4 regions of the Lysinibacillus sp. FN11 genome follow, and region 2 is predicted to be linked to each of the others. Evidence: riboswitches for the same ligand, from Rfam matches in the RefSeq annotation. Region 2 holds a riboswitch; each other region holds the start of a gene.
The links. A riboswitch is a leader RNA that binds a small molecule or an ion and turns the genes downstream of it on or off. The one in region 2 is predicted to bind thiamine pyrophosphate.

Region 1 (2,204 bases), 630 kb from region 2:
TCTTGGCTTTATGATCGGACCTGGTATTGGAGGCTTTTTAGCAAAGGTAAGCTTACATTTCCCATTTTTCACAGCTGGAGCTGCAGCCATTGTAGCATCTATTTTATCTTACTTTTTATTACCTTCTACCAAACCAAACACTGCGCAACAGAAACAAAAGCAAGACAATCTGGCGAAGCAAATGGCTCGTTCCATACATATGCCTTATTTTGTTATGCTCATAATTATGCTGGTGTTCTCGTTTGGAATTGCAAATTTCCAAACGACATTGTCATTATTTGTGACAGAAAAGTTTAATTACACACCTGTAGATATAGCGATTATATTAGTTGTTGGTGGTGCTTTTGGAGTAGTAGTACAAATGTTTATTATTACACCACTGTTCAATCGTTATGGTGAAATGAAAGTAGTACTAGTTAATTTGTTTATTGCATCCGTTGCTATTTTCTTAATATTATTTGTTTCTGGCTTTGCCCTTATATTAGTTGTAGCAACAATTTTCTCTACAGCAACGACATTAATTCGTCCAGCTGTTAATACACTCATCTCAAAACTTGCAGAAAAAGAGCAGGGATTTGCTGCGGGCTTGAATAATGCCTATATGAGCCTTGGGAATATGATTGGACCCGCTTTGGCAGGTTTATTATTTGATTGGAATATGAATAGCCCCTATATTTTTGGTTCTATCATATTATTAGCTTGTTTCTTCCTTGCGCTCATCTGGACAGTGAAAAAAGCACCTCATTTAATGCATCCCGATCCAAAATAGTCTGAAAAATCATTGACTATTTTTAACAGTATGTTACATTATTGTTGATTCACTAAATTGAATAATCTTAACCACTAGGGGAGTCTTTAAAAGGCTGAGACGTATATGGTAATATACGGACCCTTTGAACCTGATCTAGTTCACACTAGCGGAGGGAAGTGGCGCTACTTGCTGTTGTCACTATATACATGCAAGGCCGCTTCCTATTGTTTAAAGGGGTGGCCTTTTTATTTTTCCTCACCAACTTTACCAAAAGGAGTGAACTTTATGTCAATTCGTAAATTAACAGTCATGGCTTTATTAGTAGCCATTGCTGTTGCAGGCTCTACTTTCGTATCCATCCCAACAGGAATCGCACGTGCTTACCCCGTTCAGCATGCTATTAATGTGATAGGAGCGATTATACTTGGACCCGTACCAACAGTTATAGTTGCCTTTGTCACTGCCATCATTCGTATTTTTACTGGAACAGGCTCTCTACTAGCTATCCCTGGTAGTATCATCGGTGCGTTCTGTGCTGCCCTTGCCTATAAATATAGCAATAAGATGTGGTTAGCTGGTATCGGAGAAGTTATCGGAACTGGCATTCTGGCTTCACTTATTGCCGTCCCTTACGCAAAATTATTCATGGGAACATCTGTAGCAGCATTCTTCTTCCTACCAGCCTTTTTAACATCAAGTACAATCGGCGCCATTTTAGGTGTAATGGTTGCGAGTAGCATGCGTAAAACAGAGCTAGTAAAGAGGTTTAATTCTTCTCTTTATTGAGAGGGATTGGAGGGTTTTATCTCTCTTTATGATCGGTGATGACTTTAGTTAGAGCGCTTTTCTTCCCTTTATGAGCGAGAATACCTCTACTTAGAGCGCCTTTTTCCACTTTATGAGCGGCAATGGCTCTACTTGGAGCGCTTTTCTACTCTTTATGAGCGGCAATGACTCAACTTAGAGCGCCTTTCTCTCCTTATGAGCAAAGAGCCCACTTTTTAGATCATCTTACCCGCTCTAACAAAGGGGACAACTCTCTATTCAAACAATATAAAAAAGCAGTGCAAAACTATTAAGTTTGCACTGCTGCTTCCTCTATTTTAAGATCGTTTTTTCATGCCTTTTAACAAATGTGCTACATTTGTGTCTTCTGCCTGTAGAGTTTTTTCCTCAACCAGCGGCTCTTTTTTCTTCGTATTCGTTAGGAAATTCCAACCAAAACGTCTTATGGTAATATCAATAAAGAAAAGAAGCATACTCGCTAAGAGTAGCCATGTGGCAATATTTTGCCGATCTGCTCCTTTTGTCGTAAAGTCACGGAAGACATCTTGTGGTTCCTTTAAAACAGTGCCTCCTGTTCGCTGAGTTAACTCTTCTATCAGTTGGTTATTTACAGGGAGTAGTTCGTATTCAGCACTATAAGGAACACTTAGCCCTGCCTGATAGATGG
Region 2 (2,204 bases):
ACACCCTGCTCAGCTTGTTCAATGAGAGTATCACGATAAACCTCCCACGTTAAATCCTCTGCTACACCATTTACCTTTTCTAAAGCCTGATAAATTGGCACTGTTCCCACTGGCACTGCAGCATTTCGAATAATCCATTCTCTAGTTGTATGAATATGTTTACCAGTCGATAGATCCATAATATTATCTGCGCCCCATCGAGTTGCCCAGGTCATTTTCTCAACTTCTTCCGCAATGGAAGAAGATACAGCAGAATTCCCGATATTCGCATTGATCTTTACATGAAAATTACGCCCAATAATCATTGGCTCTGCCTCAGGGTGATTAATATTAGAAGGCATTATAGCTCGTCCAGCTGCAATTTCTGAACGTACAAATTCAGGATTCATATTTTCACGAATCGCTACAAACTCCATTTCAGGCGTTATAATCCCCCTTCGTGCATAGTGAAGCTGTGTCACATTTTTACCTTTTTTAGCACGCAAAGGCTTTCTCGTCAACTCAGGGAAGACATTTTCTTGAATACGCGGGTCATCAACATGACGAAAACCATTATCCTCCGGTTTAATGGAGCGTCCCTCATATGCTTCTACATCCCCTCGCTCTTGAATCCATGCATTTCGTAAGGCAGGTAAACCTTTCGTAATATCTACTTGGTAGGCTGGATCTGTATAGGGCCCACTCGTATCATATACTCGAATAGGAGCATTTTCTTCATTTCCAAAACTGCCTGTTGTCGGACTTAATGCAATTTCTCGCATAGGTACTAGAATATCTGGGCGTGATCCTTCCACATATACTTTTTTGCTTCCTTCAAAGCTAGACATAATGGTAATATTCTTTTCACTAATTGCTGACATGAGCTACTTCTCTCCCTTAAATTTATTTTGATATAAGGACCGATTCTAGCTCACCCCAACAATCCAAAAAATAAAGGCCGAATCCAAAATAATTATTTGGATCCGGCCACGAATGTAAAGGTCTATTGATTGCATACTCTGCAATAGCTTCTTAACTTTCCCACGCTGGTATGAGCCAGATCAGGTCCAAAGGGTCAAGAAACTTCGTAGCGTTTCCCTCTCAGCCTGACTCATCAGACTCCCCTAGTTAATACTATTTAGTTTGATGCTAGTGTAGCAGATAATACTAAGAGATGGAAGTTATTTTTTATCTTACTAGGTAAATAATACTTCCGCAAAATAGATCACAATGGTTACAGTTATACAGCTTACAATGGTAGAAAATAAAACAGCTTGCGCGGCTGTTGCTGATTCTACATCATATTCCAATGCTAGACTAGAACTATTACGGGATGTTGGAAAGGCACTAGCTATAAACAGTGATTGTGCGACGACTCCATCTAATCCCAATATATAAATAATGGCTAATGCAACAGATGGTCCAATAATTAATCGCGTAAAACAGCTGATAATGACGGTTTTATTAAACATTGATTTCATCTCTAGTTGTGATAATTGTGCACCTAAAGTAATTAAGGCCACAGCAATAAATCCATCTGCCACATGTTCTACTGGTATTTTGATAAACTGTGGAATACCGATACCAAAATAGTTCATAGCGGCACCTATAATCAGCGCATGAATAATAGGCATTTTAAAGAAATCCTTGATGATTGTCATACCCGACTTTGTAGAAGAAATTAAATTGTATAATCCATATGTATACGTAGTCATATTTTGAAAGATTACGAGCATGACCTGAATGGCTACTCCAATAGGTTGCGTGGCAAATATCATTTGAGCAACTGGAATACCGTAATTGCCAGAGTTAATAAGCACCACACTATTTTTAAAGACAGCTGCCTCTGTTCTAGCTAAACCTAGCCCTTTTGCCATAAAATGACTGAGTAACATTTGACTACCGATAAAGAGTATAATAAATAATCCGACCTCTCCCAGTACCGATAACTCCACATGTGTTTCATATAAATTTACAAAAACAGCTGCCGGCATAAAGCAATATGTAATAAGCTGAGACAATGCTTTTAAATTAAAGCGAAATTTCTTTTGTAGGATAGCGCCTATTACAAGTAACACTAAAATAGGAACAACAATTTGAAAGAAAATCATTCCGAGATACATCATTTCAATGTCCCCCTTCCAGTGTTAATAGTAGTGTTGAATTCCTTCTAGGTCAATTTCTCTAACTTTCACAATAAAAGAAGACTGCCTCTATATTGAAGG
Region 3 (2,204 bases), 960 kb from region 2:
ATTTAGATCCAGCCTTTACTTTTGTCATTGCTCGATCAAAGGCACTTTTAGCAACACGGCAAAGCTTTTCTTTGTCCTCATAGCCATCACCCACAACAAATGAAATACCTGTGTCAGCAAAATAGCCATTTAAAGAACCAGAAACATCAATATTTACGATATCTCCTTCTTGAATAACACGCTTTCCTGGAATACCATGTGCTACTTCTTCATTGACACTAATACATGTATACCCTGGAAAATCATATTCTCCCTTTGGTCCTGAAATAGCGCCAGCCTCTGCAAACATGCGACCAGCAATTTCATCAAGCTCAAGTGTTGTAACTCCTGGCTTTGTTGCAGCTTTCATCGCTTCGCGAATTTCAGCACAAATGCGTCCTATTTTTTTAAAAGCTTCAATCTCTTCTTGCGTTTTTACAATCATGTATAACGTCCCTTTCATCTAATATCTATTCTTTAATATAACATAACTTTTTATGCGTATAACGATAAACGCTTTAAATATTGTATGCTTTCCTACTTTGCAAAGTGCTAAAAGAGCTATTCACGATAAAAAAGCCCCTCCACTCATGTGAAGGGACTTGCATTAAGCTTTTCTTTGCATTAATTGTGGAGCGGCTGTGAATAAAAGAACACCAACGATTGCCGTTAAAATGGTTGCTGGTAGCATATATGTACCATTGTAGATGATGGAATAGATCCATGCATTTTGGTCACCGGCATATTCGGCAAAAAATACAGCACCAGCAATTGTATGTGCTGTGTATCGTAAGAAGCCTGCGAAAACGGTACCTATGATTATATAAAGTGCCATTTTTGTTTTGTTCATATGTTTAGCAGCGTCTAACACTGGTCCACGAACAACCGCCGCTAATCCTACAACTGTAAAAGCAACTCCATAATCCAAGAATCCTTGTAGCCAGTGCACAATCGTAGCACCAAACATGGTTTGCATTACACCTACGAGTAATCCAGTTGTTAGCCCAGCTACTAAGCCCCAGCGAAATGCTATTAACATAATTGGTACCATAACAAGACTAACTGAGCCGCCTTGTGCCCATACTTTAAAGGAAACCTGATCCAGTACGAGACCAATCGCTGCAAAAATCGCAATCTCCACTAGCATTAATAGTCTTTTTTTGTCCATACATATTCTCTCCTTTGTTCCGATGTAGGATACAAGAGCAGGAATAGAAAAGCGCTGATATGTCTCTTTCTGACACCTTTTTTCCTTTAAGGACGAAAAAACGATGTCAGGACAGAGCCTCACATCGTACAAGTGTCGGTTTCTATCCACATCCCTACGCAAGCGTTAACTTACAGGTTCGAAGAGTCAAGGCATTACGTGCCCAGTCTCAGCTGACATCATCAGCTCCCCTTGTGGTCGTTACATCTGAATTTATTTGAACAATCTCATTGTACGCAAAGGATTGAAGGATTACAACCTTCCATACATCATTTTTTTGAAACTTTGCTGTTTTTCATGCGTAAATATTTAAAAAGGAGGTACAACTATGGAGAATCAAAAAATTTTAGCTGCCTTTAGTTATCTTAGTATTTTCTTCGCCCCTTTTATCGTTCCATTAATTGTATATTTTGTGACAAAAGACAGTGATGTAAAAAGCCATTCGATTCGTGCACTTGTCTCTCATTTAATACCTTTTGTTTTTGGCATTCTATTCTTTATTGTCTTTGTTTTTTCTACATTTAGTTTAGATCCAACCTCCAATAACAAGACGGTGATGATTATTTGGTTTGCTTCATTCGCCATCTATGCTCTCGTCTCACTAGGTATTGTGATTTGGAATATAATTCAGGCTGTTCGTGTTATCCGTTAATGTTTTATTTTTAAGTGAAACAGGTAGTAGTAATTGTAAAAGGAGCTGTTTTGGGATGAAAGTATCAAACGTTGTAAAAACTGCCGTCAAGTTAGCACCTATTGTTATTCCTATCGTAAAAAAAGTAATGGCTGCAAAAAAGGGCACAACACCTAATACCACCACTCGAAAAAAATAAAACGAAGGCGTATTCCTATACGCCTTCGTTTTATTTCACTTCAAAATGGGTTTGACTATGGCCATTCAATGTTTTTTCCACGTGTAAAACTGCTGGCATCGCAGATTTCAATTCAGGCACATGAGAAATAACGCCAATCATACGACCAGAATCCTGTAAATCAATTAATGTATCAATTGCTTTATTTA
Region 4 (2,204 bases), 1.5 Mb from region 2:
AGGTTTTCCCATAGAGCCAACTCTTGCTTCCATCCCTACCATTGTGCCTACTAATAATGTATTTTCCGTTTGTCCATAGCCATCTCGCACTTGTAATTTAAATGTTTCCAAGAATACTCTAATGACCTCACTATTTAATGGCTCACCAGCTGATACAGCTTGGCGAATTGCACTTAAATCATACTCATGTAAATTATCAAGCGCTGCCATAAAACGATATTCAGTTGGTGTACAGCATAGTACATTGATTTTGAATCTCTGAAGCAATGCTAAATAAGAAGATGCTTCAAATTTACCTTTGTAGACAAATGCAGTAGCACCACTGCCTAAAGTAGCCAGAAACGGACTCCATATCCATTTTTGCCAGCCTGGTGCTGCAGTCGCCCAAACAATATCATTTTCTTGTACACCCAACCAATGTGGTGCTGTTGTTCGTAAATGAGCATAGCCCCAACTATGAGTATGCACTGCTGCTTTTGGATTTCCTGTTGTTCCACTTGTATAGGCTAAAAATGCATTGTCTGTGCTTTTTGTTGGGATAGGATTTATGTAGGTTGTAGATTGATTATACATTTTTTCAAGTATGTTCTGCCAAGGTTTATGTGCATTCCCTATGACAAATTGTTGGATGTCTTGTAAATTCCCCACCTTATCGAACTGTTCAATATAGGGTTCAAATGCAATAACCGCTTTAGCATTTGCATGACGAATTCGATACTCAATATCCTTTGTTCTTAACATTTCAGAACTTGGAATAATAGTTAAACCTGCTTTTAATGCAGCAATATACACAATATATGCTTCCACTGAACGGGGTACCATCACTAAAATGACATCACCTTTCTTTAAACCTTGCTTGGTGAATACATGTGCTGCTTGATTCGCTTTTTCCAATAAATGTGCATATGTAATACATTGGATGTCTTGGTTTTCTTCATAAATGATTAAAGCATTTTTGGTTGCATCCTGAGCATATTTTTCAATTTCCTCTACTATGTTATACCATTCTGGTGCAACTAAATCTTGTCTTTTCATGGCAATTGCCCCCTTTTGTTATGACACATTATAAAACTCTTTTTTCAGCATTTTCAATGGTTTGTGTTTAATTTCGGTAAAGTCATGACAACTATCATACTCTCCTATATGGCATCGGTCACATTTTATCTATAGGAAAACTTGCTATTGAATACAAATGAAAAGTATGGTACATTTTGGTCAACTAAAAGCAAGATTGCAGGGGGACTCGCAAGAGTTGAGAAGGTAAAACCTGACCCTTTGAACCTGTTAGTTAATACTGACGTAGGGAGCAATAAACATCTTTTTTCAGATGAAAGGCTCTTTTCGTGCATTTTTACACAAAAAGAGCCTTTTTTGCATGCTTACGTCCATCCCTAAAGGAGGACTACAATGATTTTTCAAACAATTCGTCAACAACAACCACTTATACATTGTATTACCAATTATGTAGTGGCAAATTTTCAAGCAAATGGTTTATTAGCGATAGGTGCTTCACCAGTAATGGCCGATGACTGCCAAGAGGTAGAGGAGATGGTAGCCATTGCTCAAGCATTATTAATTAATATTGGAACACTTAATAATCGCACAAAAAGTGCCATGTTATTAGCAGGTGAAAAAGCCAATACACTTGATATTCCTGTTGTTTTAGATCCTGTCGGAGTTGGAGCCACAACTTACCGTAAGGAAACCGTAAAATATTTACTTGAAAACATACAATTTGCCGTTATTCGCTGTAATCTCGGCGAGCTAGCAGCAATAGCTGGTGTAAATTGGCAACAAAAAGGTGTCGATAGTGGTCATGGCACTATCGCTATGGAAGCAGAAGCCGTATCATTGGCTCAACGCTATCAATGCATTGTTATTGTCACAGGAGAACGCGATTTTATAACTGATGGCAAGCATAGTCAATGGATCGCTGGTGGTCATCCACAAATGACGGAAGTAACGGGTACAGGTTGTTTACTTAGCGCAATTTGTGGCGCAGCCTATAGTGTAAGCCATAACCCTTACCAACAATTAATAGAAACACTTACTTACTATAAAAAAGCAGGTGTACTGGCATCAGCATTTACTGCAGACATTGGTGATTTTCAAATAGCCTTACTCAATGCTATACATCGCTTATCAAAGGATGGTGTAGCTTCATGCATATTGTAACAACAATCGCTGGCTCAGATAGTGGTGGT

Region 1: it holds a riboswitch for thiamine pyrophosphate, as region 2 does, so the genes downstream of both, thiW (energy coupling factor transporter S component ThiW) here and thiC (phosphomethylpyrimidine synthase ThiC) in region 2, are expected to answer to the same signal.
Region 3: it holds a riboswitch for thiamine pyrophosphate, as region 2 does, so the genes downstream of both, thiT (energy-coupled thiamine transporter ThiT) here and thiC (phosphomethylpyrimidine synthase ThiC) in region 2, are expected to answer to the same signal.
Region 4: it holds a riboswitch for thiamine pyrophosphate, as region 2 does, so the genes downstream of both, thiM (hydroxyethylthiazole kinase) here and thiC (phosphomethylpyrimidine synthase ThiC) in region 2, are expected to answer to the same signal.

What each region holds. Positions count from the first base shown of each region.
Region 1 covers NZ_CP102383.1:284,559-286,762, reverse strand. The annotation lists gene NP781_RS01270 (MFS transporter) at 1-769, shown strand, start outside; TPP riboswitch at 836-943, shown strand; gene thiW (energy coupling factor transporter S component ThiW) at 1,037-1,537, shown strand; gene NP781_RS01260 (VWA domain-containing protein) at 1,855-2,204, opposite strand, start outside.
Region 2 covers NZ_CP102383.1:4,558,821-4,561,024, reverse strand. The annotation lists gene thiC (phosphomethylpyrimidine synthase ThiC) at 1-860, opposite strand, end outside; TPP riboswitch at 1,001-1,115, opposite strand; gene NP781_RS23835 (AEC family transporter) at 1,176-2,105, opposite strand.
Region 3 covers NZ_CP102383.1:3,596,513-3,598,716, forward strand. The annotation lists gene map (type I methionyl aminopeptidase) at 1-424, opposite strand, end outside; gene thiT (energy-coupled thiamine transporter ThiT) at 587-1,147, opposite strand; TPP riboswitch at 1,282-1,389, opposite strand; gene NP781_RS19100 (magnetosome magnetite crystal formation protein family) at 1,515-1,838, shown strand; gene NP781_RS19105 (hypothetical protein) at 1,894-2,016, shown strand; gene NP781_RS19110 (AAA family ATPase) at 2,047-2,204, opposite strand, start outside.
Region 4 covers NZ_CP102383.1:3,022,311-3,024,514, forward strand. The annotation lists gene mbcS (acyl-CoA synthetase MbcS) at 1-1,035, opposite strand, end outside; TPP riboswitch at 1,226-1,323, shown strand; gene thiM (hydroxyethylthiazole kinase) at 1,408-2,175, shown strand; gene thiD (bifunctional hydroxymethylpyrimidine kinase/phosphomethylpyrimidine kinase) at 2,163-2,204, shown strand, end outside.